Parabacteroides chongii: one gene and its partner. The protein of the gene in region 1 interacts with the protein of each later gene in a pairwise test. Links are inferred from orthologs where the notes say so. Each region holds a gene or a part of one and is shown in the gene's direction. Other genes may lie near its edges. The genes, in order: ftsZ and rlmN.

Region 1 (12,681 bases):
GCAGCCATCGACCTTGGCTCTTCTCACATGGTCGGTATGGTAGGAACGAAGGGCCCGACGGGGGCTCTCTCGATTATTGCCTACGAAGTTGAGAACTCCGCTACCTGTATACGAAGAGGATGTGTATATAATGTGGAAGAAACGGCGAATAAGATCAAACGGCTTATCCTGAAGCTCGAAAATAAACTGAACGGCGCGAAGGTCGGAAAAGTGTATGTCGGCATCGGGGGGCAGTCGCTGCGTTCTATCGACCATACGGTTCCACGTATTTTGGGGACCGACGGCGTAGTGACGGAAGAAATTATCAAAGGTCTGTATGAAGAATGCTGCAATTACCGTCCGGACATGCTGGATGTGCTGGCGGCAGTTTCTCCCACCTATGTTTTAGACGACAAACCTGAACCCAATCCGGTAGGTATTCCCTGTACCCGGATTGAGGCACGCTATAAGCTGATTGTCGGACGGCCTTCGTTGAAACGTTATGTGGTCAACAGTATTGCCGACCGTGCCAAAATAGAAATTGCCGATATCGTTGTCTCCCCGCTGGCTCTGGCCGATGTGGTGCTGACCGACAACGAGAAGGACCTGGGCTGTGCCCTGATCGGTTTCGGTGCCGGGGTGACTACACTGACGGTTTATAAAGGCGGACAGCTGGTCAACCTATCCGTCATTCCTTTCGGCGGTAACCTGATCACCCGCGATATCACCAGCCTCCATCTGGTGGAAGCTGAGGCTGAACGCGTGAAACTGACTTACGGCAGTGCCCTGATGGAGAAAGACAACGATCTGAGCATCCAGGTAAGTTCTGCCGACGGCATGGGATTGCGTGAGGTTAAACTGGCGGATCTCAATAATGTGATCGAAGCCCGTATGAAAGAAATCCTCGAAAACGTATATGCCCGTCTCGAAGCGACCGGCTTGATGAATTCGCTGGGTGCCGGTATCATTATCACTGGTGGCGGTGCTGCCTTGAAGAACCTGCCTGAAGTGATCCGTGAACGCCTGAAAATGGATGTTCGCTATTCTGCCGTACGCAAAGGCATCGTGGAAAGCGGTGAGATGATCGCCAACAATCCCGAATACGCCGTAGCTGTCGGTTTGCTGGCAAGAGGAACGGAAAACTGTGCTCTTTATATCCCGCCTAAAGTAGAACCGATACCGGAGAAGAAGGAAGAAGAGCCTGTCATGGAAGAACCTAAGAGAGTTCCCGAACCACCCAAGAAGAAACCGGAAAAGAAAAAAGGTCCCGGTCTGTTCGGACGGCTGACCAAGGGAATAGATACGTTTGGCAAGAGCCTGTTTGACGACGAAGACGATATAAAGTAAATCAGCGAATGGATTAAAACCGGAAGACAATGGACGACACAATATTAAGTTTCAATTATCCGACAGATACTCCTAAGATCATCAAAGTAATTGGTGTAGGAGGCGGTGGTGGTAACGCGGTTACCCACATGTACAAAGAAGGTATACATGATGTTACATTCGTTCTGTGTAACACAGACAACCAGGCGCTGAACCGTTCGGACGTGCCGGTCAAAGTGCCGCTGGGCCGTAATATCACCCAGGGACTGGGAGCCGGAAACAAGCCCGAGCGGGCCATGATGGCTGCCGAAGAAAGTATGGAAGATATCCGCAAGATGCTGAGCGACGGAACCAAGATGGTCTTTATCACTGCCGGAATGGGTGGCGGTACGGGAACGGGAGCTGCTCCGGTCATTGCCCGCATCGCCAAGGATATGGGAATTCTGACCGTCGGTATCGTCACCATACCTTTCGTCTTTGAAGGCGAACGCAAGATCATTCAGGCCCTGAACGGGGTGGAAGAGATCAGCAAGAATGTGGATGCCCTGCTGGTGATCAACAACGAACGCCTGCGTGCCATCTATTCCGACTTGACCATGACGAATGCCTTCGGGAAAGCGGATGATACGCTGACGATTGCCGCCAAGAGTATTGCCGAGATCATCACCCTTCCGGGTATTATCAACCTCGACTTTGCCGATGTCAATACCACTATGAAAGACGGTGGCGTTGCCTTGATGAGTAACGGTTTCGGTGAAGGTGAAGGCCGTGTGCGCCAGGCGATCGAAGATGCGTTGAACTCTCCGTTGCTGAACAATAATGACGTTTTCAACGCTAAGAAGATATTGTTCAACGTTTCGTTCGGCGAAGAAGCGGAACTGCGTATGGAAGAAATGAACGATGTGCACGATTTCATGTCGCGCTTCGGACGCGATATCGAAGTGATTTGGGGTACGGCTGTCGATACGACATTGGGATCGAAAGTGAAGATGACGATCCTGGCTACCGGTTTCGGAATGGAAGACATTCCGCAGATCGCCGAAAAACGTCAGATCGAACAGGGCCGCATGACCGAGGAAGAGCTTCGCCTGGAAGAGGAACGCCTGAACAAGGAACGTGCCGAAAAAGACCTGATCGACAAATATTACGGTGCTTCCGGCCAGCGTATGCGTCGTGTGGCTGCCCGTGCCAAAGCGGTCGTACTGACGCAGGATGAACTGGACGACGATGCATTGATCGCCTTGATCGAAGATAATCCTACTTATAACCGTGACCCGAAAGTGATCGCCCGTGCCCGTTCGAAAGTACAGGGCAGTGATATTCCGGTATCATCGGCCACTGCAACGGCTCCGTCGGCTTCGCGTCCGGAAGGAAAGAAACCGGATACCGGAGGTAAGCAGGTGATAAGTTTTCGATAATTTTTAATAAGCAATTAATATATGGATTTGTTTGAAAGAGTCAGCGAAGACATTAAAAACGCAATGAAGGCAAAAGATAAGGTTGCCCTCGAAACATTGAGAAATGTAAAGAAAGTCTTTCTGGAAGCTAAGACAGCTCCGGGAGCCAACGATACCCTGACAGATGCCGATGCTACGAAGATGATCCAGAAGCTGGTAAAACAGGGCAAGGATTCAGCTGAAATCTACACCCAGCAAAACCGTGCAGACCTGGCGGAAGCTGAACTGGCGCAGGTAAAGGTGCTTGAAGCTTATCTTCCGAAACAGATGACTGCCGAAGAACTGGAAACAGAAATAAAAGCGATCATCGCCCAGGTAGGTGCCGCTGGCCCGAAAGACATGGGTAAAGTAATGGGCGTTGCTTCCAAAGCTCTTGCCGGTAAGGCGGAAGGACGTGCTATTTCAGAAACGGTAAAACGTTTACTGAATAGCTAAATAACTCGGCTATTACAGGTTCATTTGCCGTCAGTTGAAGTTGACGGCAAATGAACCTGTATTTGTAAATCCTTTTTGATAACAGGATAACTCACCCTGATAGAACTTACCACCATGATAACCTTTATCTGTTGCCTTGCAGCTCTTATTGCAGGCTATTTCATCTACGGTTCTTTTATAGAACGCATCTTCGGGATTGACCCATCCCGTAAAACTCCGGCTTACACGCATCAGGACGGAGTCGATTATATCCCGATGTCCTCCTGGAAAGTCTTTATGATCCAGTTTCTGAATATTGCCGGACTGGGTCCGATCTTCGGTGCCATTATGGGGGCGAAGTTCGGTACAGCCTCTTTTCTGTGGATCGTGTTGGGTACTATTTTTGCCGGAGCCGTCCACGACTATCTGGCGGGAATGCTTTCACTGCGTAACAACGGGGAGAGCCTGCCGGAGATCATCGGTCGTTATCTCGGTCATAATTTCAAACAGTTCATGCGTGGCTTTACCGTGATTCTGATGATCCTGGTTGGAGCCGTCTTTGTGGCAGGACCGGCTGGTTTGCTGGCAAAACTTACACCTGAATATCTCGATGCTACCTTCTGGATATTTGTGGTCTTTATCTATTATATCCTGGCAACGTTGTTGCCGGTCGATAAAATTATCGGAAAGATTTATCCGTTGTTTGCCGCTGCCCTGTTGTTTATGGCTGTCGGTATCCTGGTGATGTTGTTTGTGAATCATCCGCCGTTGCCGGAATTGACCGACGGACTGACTAACAAACATCCGGCAAATCTGCCTATTTTCCCGATTATGTTCGTCAGCATTGCCTGTGGTGCGATTTCCGGATTCCATGCCACGCAAAGTCCGCTGATGGCCCGTTGTATCAAGAATGAAAATATGGGACGTCCGGTTTTCTTTGGTGCCATGATAACCGAAGGTATCGTTGCCCTGATCTGGGCTGCCGCTGCAACTTATTTCTATCATGAGAATGGGATGGGAGAGAGCAATGCGGCTGTTATTGTAGACAGTATAACAAAAGAGTGGCTGGGAACGGTCGGTGGTGTACTGGCTGTCCTGGGAGTTATTGCTGCACCGATCACTTCCGGTGATACGGCATTCCGCTCTGCCCGTTTGATTGTGGCAGATTTCCTGCATAAAGAGCAGAAAAGCATGTCGAGCCGTCTGATGATCTGTATTCCCCTGTTTATCGTGGCAATCGGTATATTGCTTTACAGCCTGAAAGATAAAGACGGGTTCGATATGATCTGGCGCTATTTTGCCTGGACAAATCAGACGTTGGCAGTGTTTACCCTTTGGGCATTGACAGTCTTTTTGGCGCGCTCTAAAAAGCTTTATATCGTTACACTGATCCCGGCATTGTTTATGACTGCCGTTTGCTCCACTTATATCTTTGTCGCTCCGGAAGGATTGGGCATGGGTGTTGCTGTTTCGCAGGCGATTGGCATCGTGATTACGGTGATCACATTGGTTGCTTTTCTTTGGTGGAAGAAGAAACAATCTGTTTAAAAACGAAACCCCGGCGGAAAAACCGTCGGGGCTTGTTTTTATTAGAGGGGATCTATCCCTTAGAGAACCTGGATACCTTCTTCGCGGGCCTGTTCTTCTCCGGAAGGAGTGATCAGTTTGTAACCCTTACCGTGGATGTTGATGATTTCGATACCCGGATCATCTTTCAACAGTTTACGAAGTTTGGTGATATACACGTCCATACTACGGGCATTGAAGTAGTTATCGTCTACCCAGATAGTTTTCAGTGCATAGTTACGTTCCAGAATTTCGTTGGCATGAGCACACAACAGGCTCAGCAGTTCGCATTCTTTCGTTGTCAGCTTTGTTACCTTGTCACCGATAGCCAGTGTTTGTTTCTGAGTATCGAACAAGAAATTACCCAGCTTGTAGAAAGGAATGTCTTTCATCTTCTTACCTTTCACACGGCGCAGGATCGCTTCGATACGAAGCAACAGTTCTTCCATGCTGAACGGTTTTGTCAGATAATCGTCGGCACCGATCTTGAAGCCTTCCAGGATATCTTCCTTCATTGTCTTGGCAGTAAGGAAGATGATTGGAATGTCAGGATTTATAGAACGGATTTCCTGCGCAAGAGTGAAACCGTCTTTTTTCGGCATCATTACGTCTAATACGCAAAGATCATATTTGCCTTTGGTGAAACCTTTGTAACCAGCTTCTCCGTCAGAGAAGAGATCAGTTACATAACCTTTTGCCTGTAAGTATTCTCTTAATAGCATACCCAGGTTTTCGTCGTCTTCACAAAAGAAGATTTTCAGTTTTTCTTCCATAACTAACTTTTTATAAGAGGTAAAGTAATAATAAATTTTGTTCCTACATTTCCCGGACCCAACTCGGCACGGATCGTACCTTTATGGTCCTCGATAATTTTACGGACGTAAGCAAGTCCCAGGCCGAAACCTTTTACGTCGTGTACATTCCCTGTCGGCACGCGGAAGAAGCGGTCGAATACTTTTTTGAGGTATTCTTTCTTGATTCCGATACCATTGTCTTCAACAGCGATCAGCAGTTTGCCGTTGTTGTCGTTCCAGGTTCTTACCATCAATGTAAGGGGCACTTCCGGACGACGGTATTTCACAGCGTTGTCCATCAGGTTGAACAGTACATTGGTGATGTGCATTTCATCCACATAGATGGCCGAATCGACTGCCTGCAAGTCTACGTCGAGCGTACCATCGTACTTTTCGACTTTCAGGGCGAAGGTGTTCGCTACGCTGATCACCAGGTCGTTTGCATCCACTTCCTTCAGTTTGAGGGCTGCTTTCTGCCGTTCAAACAGCGACATTTGGAGCACTTTCTCAACCAGGAAGCCCAATCGCTTCGTCTCATCATTGATCACGCCCGATATATGTCTGAATACATCAGGGCTTTTTGTTATATCTGAGTCTTTCAACATCTGTGCCGCCAGAGAGATGGTGGAAACCGGAGTTTTCAGCTCGTGCGTCATGTTGTTGATAAAGTCATTCTTCATTTCTGACAGTCTCTTCTGGCGGAATACGATATAGATGGTAAAGATAAACGTTATCAAAAGTATCAGCGAGAAGAGTACTGACGGTACAATAAATGTTACAGAACTTGAAATATAGTCACCCTTTGTCGGGAAATATACTTTCACATAATTCTGCTTTGAAGGAGGATCGTTCGGGAACAATACGTACGTAATTATATCAGACGCAATAGGTTCCTTCTTTATTTCTCCACTTTGGTACACTTTTTTGCCATCTTTGTTAATAACAAAAAAGATGAACGGCAGGTTCAAACCATTGTTAACAAATTCAGTTTTTAAGTAATTATTCAGCTTCTTAAAGTCGACACGCTCCTGGATCGGTTTCTGGTTGGGAGTGTTCAACAGGTTCAGCAGAACCAGCTGCATCAGGTCACCCTGGTATTTCAGACGATACTTCAGCGATTGCTGCAGGTCGTGGGAAGTACCGACGATATTATTGGCTGCCTGTTTTTTGTCGAGCGATGAGAGCGGCCGAAACTTTTGGCTAAAACTATGCAGATGTTCTATTTGCATAATATTACCGTCAGCATCTTTTATATTCAGCTTTTGCTGGCTGATTGCCTGCGTGATCTCTTCCGGATTCTGGCTGTTACGCAGATAATTGTTATCTTCCCGCCTGAGATCTTCCTCCAGATATTCACGCGTTTCATCTAGCTCCAGGTTTTTTGAGACTTGGTGCAGGCTTCTTTTGACTGTTTCATTGAATTGCTCGCTGCTCTTTTTGAGTATGATGCTCACGTACTTAACCTGTAGGAAAAGTAAACCGGCAAACGCAAAAGCCATTACAACAGCAAGTAACCAAATCGTAGATTTCCTCATTCCAAATACTTTCTCTTTTTAACAGAACAAATAACGCTCATTTTAGTTTAATATTCACACAAAAAAGGTAAAAATCGCACTCTATTTTCCTTAAAAATAGTTTAGTTGCTAATTCGGTGCTATCTTTATTTCCTTTGAAAACAACGGTTTATATTGATAATTACCACTTCTTACATGCGTTTGTTAATTCGCTCCTGTGTATAAAAACATAATTATTGATTATTTTGTTTCAACTTATGCAAAAAATATGAATTTTGCAGGAGACCAATTTGCACGCAGGTGTAGAATAATATATATGTATAACGAATGCTGATGTCCGATTATTTTATATAAGGGCAAACAACATGCTGGTTAAGTACTTGAAACTTCTTAAAAACTTATGCCGAATGTATTCAAATTTAATTATTAGCTATATCTTTGCTGCTGACAAGAGTTATGCAAGATGGCACAAGAAGGTATTACACAAATTGATGTAAAACAGGTACTGCAACAGAAAGCGCCCTCAGTGGCGGGAAAGATACCGGGTTTTATTGTCAATTATCTGATCCGTACCATTCATCAGGATGAACTGAATGATATTTTAACCCGTTATCATGATAAGGATGGGGTTGATTTTATGCAGGAGCTGATCGGTTATTTTGACCTGACCCTGGAATTGGTAAACGAGGAGAACATTCCGGCGGAAGGCCGCTATATCTTTGCTTCCAATCATCCGTTGGGAGGGCTGGACGGTATCTGTCTCTCGGCAGTGATCGGTCAGCATTATGACGGCAAAATACGTTACCTTGTGAACGACCTGCTTCTCTATTTGTCAAATCTGAGATCTATCTTTGTTCCTATCAATAAACATGGTTCGCAGGGCAAGAACAATGCCCGGCTGATTGACGAGGCATATGCTTCCGACAATCAGATCGTGACATTCCCCGCCGGACTTTGTTCGCGTAAGATGAATGGAAAAATACAGGACACTGAATGGAAGAAGTCCTTTATTCAGAAAGCTGTCGAATATAAACGGGATATTGTTCCGGTGTATTTCGAGGGAAGAAACTCCAATTTCTTCTACCGGCTGGCGAATCTGCGTAAGAAATTAGGTATAAAGATGAACTATGAAATGATTTATCTGCCGGACGAGATGTTCCGGTCAAAACATAAAAAGTTCCGTATCCATTTCGGCAAGCCTGTTCCGTGGCAGACTTTCGACAATAGCAAGAAGCCGGCTGAGTGGGCCGAATGGGTGAAAGAACTAGCTTATAATCTCAAGAAAACATAGACTCTATTTATATGCAAGACATTATTAAGCCGATTGACCGTGCCCTTTTGAAGTCGGAGTTGACAAAAGAAAAGAAACTCCGAAGCACGAACAAGTCAAACAATGAGATATACATTATTACAGCCCATGATGCTCCTAATGTGATGCAGGAGATCGGACGTTTGCGGGAGATTGCCTTTCGTTACTACGGCGGGGGAACAGGTTTTCCGGTAGATATTGACGAGTTCGATACGATGGAGGATGCTTATCGGCAATTGATCGTCTGGAGTCCGGAAGATGAACAGATTTTGGGCGGTTACCGCTTTCTGTGCGGTTCGGATGTCAAGTTCGATAAGAATGGGAAGCCGATGCTGGCTACATCTCACCTGTTTAATTTCTCCGAGAAGTTTAATAAGGAGTTTCTTCCTTATACAGTCGAGCTGGGACGTTCTTTCGTAACACTGGAATATCAGTCTACACGTGCAGGTGCCAAAGGATTGTTTGTACTGGATAACCTATGGGACGGACTGGGGGCTTTGTCGGTGGTCGATCCGAGCCTGCAGTATTACTTCGGGAAAGTGACGATGTATAATACTTATAATACGGAAGCACGCAACATGATCCTTTATTTCCTGGGAATGCATTTCCCGGATACGGACAAGCTGGTCACTCCGATGTACCCGCTGGAAACAGATACGGACATCGAGAAGATGAAAGAGTTGTTCCGCTATGATAACTTCAAGGACAATTATAAGGTATTGAACCAGGAGGTTCGCAAATTCGGTATCAATGTACCACCGTTGGTTAATGCTTACATGAGCCTTTCACCGAAGATGCGCGTATTTGGAACGGCCATAAACCATGAGTTCGGTGATGTGGAAGAGACAGGTATCCTGATTGCCATCAATGAAATCCTGGAAGATAAGAAAAAACGCCATATCGAAACGTATCTGAAAGAGGAAGCCCAAACGGCTGACCTGATACGGAAAACGGAATAATGTGCCAATTTAGAAAAATGTGAAACATTTTTCAGTTGACAGATGACAGTTGACAAGTGACAGTTGGGCTTCGCGTTCGGTAAATAAATCGGCTGAAAGCCGACATAACTGTCAACTGTCACTTGTCAACTGTCAACTTTTGAAATGGCTCACTTTTGATAAGAGTTGAATTATTCTTCCCTCTCTTGTTCTTTTTGTTTCCTCCATTCTTCAGCAACCTCCACCAGCGATTCATACCATTCGGCACCGAACTTGCGGGTGAGCGGTTCTTTCAGAAACTTATATAAAGGGAGTTTTTCCTTTTGTCCTAATACCTCTGCTGCTTTACATATTTTCCAACGGTCGTAGTTTACGGCGCGGAAGTCCTTGTATTGGGTGACGCGCACCGGATACAGGTGGCAGGATACCGGCTTGTAGAAAGACAGTTTGCCTTCGCGATATGCTTTCTCGATGGCACATTTGCAGGTCCCGTCAGTATCGTAGCAGGTAAATACACAGTCCTTTCCGTTGACGATGGAAGTGACGATGTCGCCTTCGCAGTCGATATACGCAACGCCTTGCTTCTTAATGATGGCCTGTGCTTCGGGAGAAAGGTCGTCCCAGATGACCGGAAGTGCCTTTTCCAGTTCGGCTATCTCGCTTTTATCCAGCGGAGCACCGGAGTCACCTTCTACGCAACAGATACCTTTACATTGGGCAAGGTCGCAAATGAAATTGGCTTCAATCAGGTCTAAGCTGACCAGCGTGTCGTCTATTTGAATCATTGCATTTCAGTTGACAATTTAGTTGACAGTTGATAGTTGACAAGTGACAGATAAGAAATGACAGTTAACAATTATCCCCTCCTCTTTGTGGAGTAATAACTGTCAACTGTCACTTGTCAACTGTCAACTAATAAAAGTTGTTATTTAATCAAAGATTTACCAGTCATTTCTTTCGGCTGCTTCAATCCCATGATGTGAAGGATAGAGGGAGCAACGTCTGCCAGGATACCGTCTTCTACTTTGGCCTCTTTGTTTTCTGTTACGTAAACGAAAGGAACAGGGTTCAGCGAGTGAGCCGTGTTCGGTGTACCGTCTTCGTTCAGAGCGTGGTCGGCATTACCGTGGTCGGCGATGATGATCACTTCGTAGTCGTTAGCCTTAGCAGCTTCAACGGTGTCGTTCAGACAAGCGTCGATGGTTACGACTGCTTTCTCGATAGCTGAATAGATACCGGTGTGGCCTACCATGTCGCCGTTTGCATAGTTACAAACGATGTAGTCGTATTTCTTTGTATTGATAGCTTCTACCAGTTTGTCTTTCACTTCGAATGCACTCATTTCCGGTTTCAGGTCGTAAGTAGCTACTTTCGGAGATGGAACCAGGATACGGTCTTCGCCATCGAACGGAGTTTCGCGTCCGCCGTTGAAGAAGAAGGTAACGTGAGCATATTTCTCTGTTTCGGCAATGTGCAACTGTGTTTTGCCAACGGATGCCAAGAATTCGCCCAGTGTATTTTCTACGTTGTCTTTGTCGAACAGGATATGGACACCCTTGAAGCTCGCATCGTACGGAGTCATACAGAAATACTGCAAGTTAGGAATAGTCTTCATTCCTGCTTCCGGCATATCCTGCTGAGTCAGAACGACAGTCAGTTCTTTGGCACGGTCGTTACGGTAGTTGAAGAAGATAACGACGTCGCCTTCTTCGATAGTAGCTACCGGCTTACCGTTTTCTACGTGTACGATCGGTTTGATGAATTCGTCCGTTACGCCTTCTGCGTATGATTCTTCCATGGCTTTTACCATGTCTTCGGCAGGTTTACCAGTTCCGTTCACGATCAGGTCGTACGCTTCTTTCACGCGTTCCCAACGTTTGTCACGGTCCATTGCATAGTAACGGCCGATGATGGAAGCGATCTTACCGCCTGTTGTTTTCAGATGGTTTTCCAGTTGTTCGATGAAACCTTTACCGCTTTTCGGGTCAGTGTCGCGACCGTCCATGAAGCAATGAACGTATGCTTTGTCCACTCCGTATTCTTTCGCGATATCAGCCAGTTTGAACAGGTGTTCCAGTGAGCTGTGTACACCACCGTCGGAAACCAGTCCCATGAAATGGATCTGTTTGCCGTTTTCTTTGGCGTAGCTATAAGCACGTTTGATTTCCGGATTGTCGAGGATTGTATTCTGACGACAGGCGATATTGATCTTCACCAGGTCCTGGTAAACGATACGGCCTGCACCGATGTTCAGGTGACCTACTTCCGAGTTACCCATCTGTCCGTCGGGTAAACCTACGTTTTCGCCGGAAGCCTGCAACTGAGAGTTAGGGTATGTTTTCAACAGATAATCCCAGTACGGAGTGGGAGTGTTGTAGATTACATCATCTTTACCACGGTCGCCGATTCCCCAGCCATCGCAGATCAATAAAAGTGCTTTCTTGCTCATGATTGCCTTATTTATATAGTTTATACTTATTAAATATCTAATACCGGGCGCAAAGATAAGCATTTCTACCGTAATATTATTTCCCTTTAAAGTATTACTTTTGTGGTAAATATGGAAAAGAAGATATACTACAACGATCTGGGAACCATCCTTCTCCGTACTACCCCGCGAGCAACCCGTTATACGCTGAAAATATCAAAGGGAATGATCACCGCCACCATGCCGGAAGGCGGGGATGAAGGACGGATGCTGTCTTTTATCGAAGAGAACAGGCAGAAGCTTCTCTCGGCTTTGAAAAAGCATCCGGCACGCCCGTTGCTGGACGAGACGACGCAGTTGCAGGCAACTACTTTTCGCGTAGAAATATTCCGTACAGACCGTAACAATTATTATATGACCTTGAAGGAAGGGATACTTCGTATTGCTTGTCCGGCAGCAACCTGCTTCGAGTCCGATAAAGTTCAGGAGATTTTGAAGGATTTGTTGGAGAAAGCGCTTCGCCACGAGGCTAAACGATTACTTCCCGACCGCTTGATGGCACTCGCTGCCCGATATAAATTTACCTGTACAGGCGTACGGATCATGAACAGTAAGACCCGGTGGGGAAGTTGCAGCACGCGCAAAACAATCAATCTCTCCTTATCCCTGATGTTGCTCCCCTGGCATCTGATCGATTATGTCCTCCTTCACGAACTCTGCCATACGGTAGAGATGAACCATAGCGACCGCTTCTGGAAACTCCTGAACGGGATAACCGACAATAAGGCGCTCGCCTTACGGAAGGAGTTGAAAGAATACCACATGCTGTGATCTGTCGTATCAGTCTACTATGTGACTAATCCTTTGTGCCGAACTATATGTTTTGCCACAGTGATGGCAGAGCCTTGCCATGCAAGTGGCAATCTTCTGCCATCACTGTGGCAATACTCTGTCAT
Region 2 (5,138 bases), 2.6 Mb from region 1 along the record:
AATTAGGTATGGGGGTAAGCCCGGAAGAATTGTTCGACATGGTTCAGGGTGAAAACATTTCACCGATGATCCAGCAGATGCAGATGTTTGTTAATCCGCAGACAGGTGCATTCGACAAGACTGCTCTGTTGAACTTTCTTAAAACAATTGATGACGACAATATTGCCAGCTATCCGGCTGATCAGCAGGCACAATTGATTCAGGCTCGTAATTTCTGGTTGTTCTGGGAAAAGAACATCAAACGTCAGCGTTTGGAACAGAAATATACAACCTTGCTGAGCAAAGCAGTTTCAGCTAATGTATTGGATGCGAAAGAAGCATTTGATGCTGCAGCTGAAAATTCGGATATCGTTTATGCTATGCAGTCATATGCAAGTATTCCTGATTCAACGGTTGAAGTAAGCAAGAGCGAAATCGAGAAGCTGTACAACCAGCGTAAAGAGCTTTACAAGCAAAAAGAAGGTAAGGTTATCAAATATATCGCTGTAGACATTCGCCCGAGCCAGGAAGACTATGATAAGGCTAGTGCAGACATCGAATCTTTGAAAGAAGAATTTGCAACATCAGAAAAAGTCGCTGATATTGTGAATGAAAATTCAGAAGTACCTTATATGGATGCATTCTTTACAGAAAATGCATTCGATCCGGAAATGAAACAATTCGCAACAACATCTGAAGTGGGTGCCGTATATGGTCCGGTATTTGACAATGACAAATACAGAATGTTCAAGTTGGTAGACAAAAAGATGGCTCCAGACTCTGTGAAGGTAAGTCATATCATGTTGGCTAACGGTGACGAAGCACGTACAACAGCTTTGGCTGATAGTTTGATGAACGTTTTGAAGAATGGCGGAAACTTTGCTGAACTGGCAAAAGAATTCTCTGCTGACCAGGCTGCTGAAAATGGCGGTGAACTGGGATGGTTTACTGAAATTACAGCCCTGAGAGGTGTAAACGAAGATTTCAAGAACGCTGTATTCTCAACTCCGGTTAATGAAGTAGTGAAAGTTAAATCTTTATATGGAACTCACCTGGTAAAGGTTACAGAAAAAACAGCCAATGTGAACAAGTATAAAGTAGCTGACATTGACATGACTGTATCTCCCAGCTCCAAGACTTATAGCAATATTTATAACGAGTTGAATCAGTTCATTTCTAAAAATAACGATTTGGCAAAATTGGATGATGCTGCTAAAGAAGCGGGTTATAACCTGATCTCAGGCGTAACTGTTACTGCAGATAATCAGACTTTGGGAAGTATCAAGAACTCTCGTCCGGTTATCCGTTGGGCATTCCAGAATGATAAAGGCAAAATCTCTGAAATCTTCGAATGTGACGATAAATTTGTTATTGCAGGTATTGAAGGTACTTTGAAAGAAGGTTACCGTTCTCTTGCTTCTTTAACTCCTACTTTGAGAGCTGAAATTGCAGCTCAGAAGAAAGGTGAAAAGATATCTGCTGATCTGAAAGCAAAGAACCTGACATCTGTAGAGTCTTATGCTGATGCTATGGGATCAAGAGTAGATTCAGTTAAGTTTATCAACTTCGGAACTCGTCGTATCGCCGGTATCGGTGTAGAGCCTAAACTGAATGCAATGGTTTCTGTTGCTGAAGTAGGTCAGGTAAGCGAACCGGTTGTCGGAAACAATGGCGTATATGTATTCAAAGTATATGACAGAAACAAAGATGCTAAAGAATATAATGAAGCGGATGAGATCAAGACGTTAGATGCTTCAAATGCTTATCGTTTCGGATTCCAGGCTATTCAGTCATTGGTAAACAAGGCAGATGTAGAAGATAACCGTATTCGTTTCTTCTAAACAAATAAGATATAAAGGATATACTTGATCCTTTTCAGTGAAAGCTGCCGGACTTATTCAAAAAAGTCCGGCAGCTTTTTTTATCTTTGTACTGAATTAATCGTTATAGAACAAAATACAATGCAAGAGAAAAGACGATTGTTAGGCATGACGCTGGACGAACTGAAAGAAGTCGCTGCACAGGTCGGCTTGCCCGGTTATGCAGCGAAGCAGATGGCAGATTGGCTGTATAAGAAGAAAGTGACTGCCATTAAGGAAATGACTAATATTGCCGTAGCCAAACGTACTCTTTTGGAGGAGTCCTTTGAGATAGGCGCGGTTCCTCCGGTCGATTGTATGAAATCGGTGGATGGAACGATCAAATATTTATTTGCCGCAGGTCCCGGCAATTTTGTCGAATCGGTCTATATTCCGACTAACGACCGGGCAACATTATGTGTTTCTTCGCAGGTAGGCTGTAAGATGAATTGTCTGTTCTGTATGACAGGCAAACAAGGATTCACAACCAATCTTACCTCCAATCAGATATTGAATCAGATTCAGTCTCTTCCGGAGTCGGATTCGTTGACCAATCTGGTCTTTATGGGGATGGGAGAACCTTTGGATAACGTTGACGAACTGTTCAAAGCACTTGAAATCCTCACGTCGTCTTATGGATATGGCTGGAGTCCCAAAAGGATAACCGTCTCCACTATTGGGGTTATAAAAGGACTGAAACGTTTTCTGGAAGAGAGTGATTGCCACCTGGCAGTCAGCTTGCATTCTCCTTTCCATGAGGAGCGTTTGTCTTTGATGCCTGTAGAAAAGGCGTATCCGGCGCAGGAAGTCATTGATCTGATTAAACAATATGACTTTTCCCATCAGCGTCGCGTTTCTTTTGAATATATAGTTTTTAAAAATTTAAATGATAGTCCGAAACATGCTAAGGCTTTGATTGGTTTATTAAAAGGAATGGAATGCCGGGTGAACCTGATACGTTTTCATGCTATACCCAATGTCCCGTTGGAAAGTTCGGATTTGGCGAAAATGGAAATATTCCGTGATACCCTGAATAATGCCGGGCTCGTTTGTACAATCCGGGCTTCAAGAGGAGAAGATATATTTGCCGCTTGTGGGATGCTGTCAACGGCAAAAAAGCAACAAAATGGATAGAAGGCAGATCATTTAATGGAAAAGAACTATATTTGTGTAATAAAAAACGAATGGGTATGAAAAAGATTTCTTTACTGATTAGCTTATGTATGTTTCTGGTATTGCTGGGATCATGTAGCTCAGGTCCGGTTGGAAAACGGGCCACTGGCCTCGCTTACGAGGTTGTTGTAGTAATGAAAAAAGCAAACTGGGATGGCCCTTCGGGAAAGGCTATTAAGCAAGAACTGACATCAGATGTCCCAGGTCTTCCTCAATCTGAACCTGCATTAAAAATAACTTATGTAGATCCTTCTCAATTTGACGGGTTGTTGACTTATGTCCGCAATATCCTGATCGTAAACATAGATCCTGCCATTTATACGAAGGCTTCGCTGAGCTATGAAAATGATCGCTGGGCAAAAGGCCAGGTGGTTGTTACCTTGAATGCTCCTTCTCCGGAAGCAATCATCGAATATGCACAGGCACATCCGAGAGCGCTTGTAGACTTCTTTGTAAAAGTCGAAATGAACCGGGCTGTAGCTCAGTTGGAAAAAGATTATAGTACGGTGGTTATGGAGAACTTGAAGGATAAGTACGACCTGATGCTGAATGCTCCGGCTAACATGACTTACTATCGGGATACGACAGACTTTTTCTGGGCATCCAATAATGCCAATACCGGACGTACGGATTTGATTGTATATACTTTCCCTTATACGGACCCGAATACGTTCACTGCCGATTATTTGGTGGCGAAACGTGACTCGGTGCTGAAAGCGAATCTGCCGGGTGCTTTTCCCGATTCATATATGACGACAGAATCCCGGTTTGGCGTTGAGTACACGCCGATCACGGTGAATGGAAAGTATTGCGGTGTGTTGCGTGGTTTGTGGAAGATGGTTGGCGATATGATGGGAGGACCGTTTGTCAGTCATGTCCGTCTCGATGAAAAGAACAACCGCGTAGTTGTTGCCGAAGGGTTTGTCTTTGCTCCTGAAACAGATAAACGTAACTTTATCCGCCGTGCCGAAGCTGCTTTATATACTCTTCGCCTGCCGGGTGAATTTGATAAATCAGTAGAAGAAAAGCTTGACATTCCGGAAAGTAAGAAATAAACAAACATAATACATGGAAGAACGATTGATAAAGGTGGGCATTACCCACGGGGATATAAATGGTATCGGATATGAAGTGATACTTAAAACATTTTCAGATGCCAGGGTTGCTGAACTTTGTACTCCGGTCATATACGGATCGTCGAAGATCGCAGCTTATCACCGGAAAGCGTTGGAGTTGCCTCCTGTGAATATGAATATCATCTCTCAGGCAGAAGATGCCGGAATTAACCGGGTGAATATCATTAACTGTGTGGATGATGAGACAAAAGTAGAATTATCGCAGTCGACATCGATAGCAGGAGAAGCTGCATTCCTGGCATTGGAAGCAGCCGTTACCGATTTGAAAAGGGGAGCGGTGGATGTTTTGCTGACAGCTCCGATCAATAAACATAATATTCAGAATGATCAGTTCCATTTTCCGGGACATACCGAATATCTGGAAGAACGTTTTGGCGGTGTAGGACGGAAAGCCTTGATGATCCTGATGAAAGATGGTTTGCGTGTCGCTTTGGTGACCGGGCATATTCCACTTTCTGAGGTCCCTTCAAAAATAACCGTAGAGGATATTGTGTCGAAGCTGCGTATATTCAATCAATCGCTCAAACAGGATTTTGGGATTGTGAAACCTCGTATTGCCGTTCTTTCCTTGAATCCGCATGCAGGCGATGACGGTTTGTTGGGAAAAGAGGAGGAAACGATCATACTGCCGGCTATGGAAGAAGCTGAAAGAAGAGGTGTGATGTCTTTCGGGCCGTATGCGGCAGACGGATTTTTCGGTTCTCAAATGTATGATAAGTTCGACGGAGTACTGGCCATGTACCATGACCAGGGCCTGGCACCCTTCAAAACGCTGGCAATGGATGACGGTGTTAATTATACGGCCGGCCTGTCGATCGTACGAACTTCTCCGGCACATGGGACTGCCTATGACATCGCCGGACAGAATGTTGCATCTGAAGAATCGTTTCGCCAGGCTTTGTATGCCGCTCTCGATATTTACCGTAACCGGTTGATCTATCGTGAGGCGACGGCAAATCCGCTCCGAAAACAATATTTCGATAAGGGCGGC

The links.
Region 2: the proteins of ftsZ (region 1) and rlmN interact in binary tests that used the Escherichia coli proteins (3 or more experiments, as listed by UniProt). The link is inferred for Parabacteroides chongii from one-to-one orthologs.

The regions. Positions count from the first base shown.
Region 1 is NZ_CP120849.1:795,025-807,705, reverse strand. The notes cover bases 574-3,539. They hold ftsZ (cell division protein FtsZ), read left to right. Parts: upstream 574-1,355; coding sequence 1,356-2,723; downstream 2,724-3,539. Other genes in these bases: P3L47_RS03400 (carbon starvation CstA family protein), read left to right, coding at 3,312-3,539; P3L47_RS03405 (GatB/YqeY domain-containing protein), read left to right, coding at 2,745-3,197; ftsA (cell division protein FtsA), read left to right, coding at 574-1,326. Also shown: more of ftsA, read left to right, coding at 1-573; more of P3L47_RS03400, read left to right, coding at 3,540-4,724; response regulator transcription factor RprY, read right to left, coding at 4,784-5,515; P3L47_RS03390 (sensor histidine kinase), read right to left, coding at 5,518-7,071; lyso-glycine lipid O-acyltransferase GlsA, read left to right, coding at 7,514-8,341; glycine N(alpha)-acyltransferase GlsB, read left to right, coding at 8,353-9,318; P3L47_RS03375 (DUF3109 family protein), read right to left, coding at 9,489-10,082; gpmI (2,3-bisphosphoglycerate-independent phosphoglycerate mutase), read right to left, coding at 10,223-11,746; P3L47_RS03365 (M48 family metallopeptidase), read left to right, coding at 11,858-12,556. UniProt on the Escherichia coli protein: Essential cell division protein that forms a contractile ring structure (Z ring) at the future cell division site. The regulation of the ring assembly controls the timing and the location of cell division.
Region 2 is NZ_CP120849.1:3,381,907-3,387,044, forward strand. Bases 1,011-3,956 are described here. They hold rlmN (dual-specificity RNA methyltransferase RlmN), read left to right. Parts: upstream 1,011-1,940; coding sequence 1,941-2,972; downstream 2,973-3,956. Other genes in these bases: P3L47_RS12500 (peptidylprolyl isomerase), read left to right, coding at 1,011-1,820; P3L47_RS12510 (DUF4837 family protein), read left to right, coding at 3,029-3,956. Outside these bases: more of P3L47_RS12500, read left to right, coding at 1-1,010; more of P3L47_RS12510, read left to right, coding at 3,957-4,066; 4-hydroxythreonine-4-phosphate dehydrogenase PdxA, read left to right, coding at 4,080-5,138.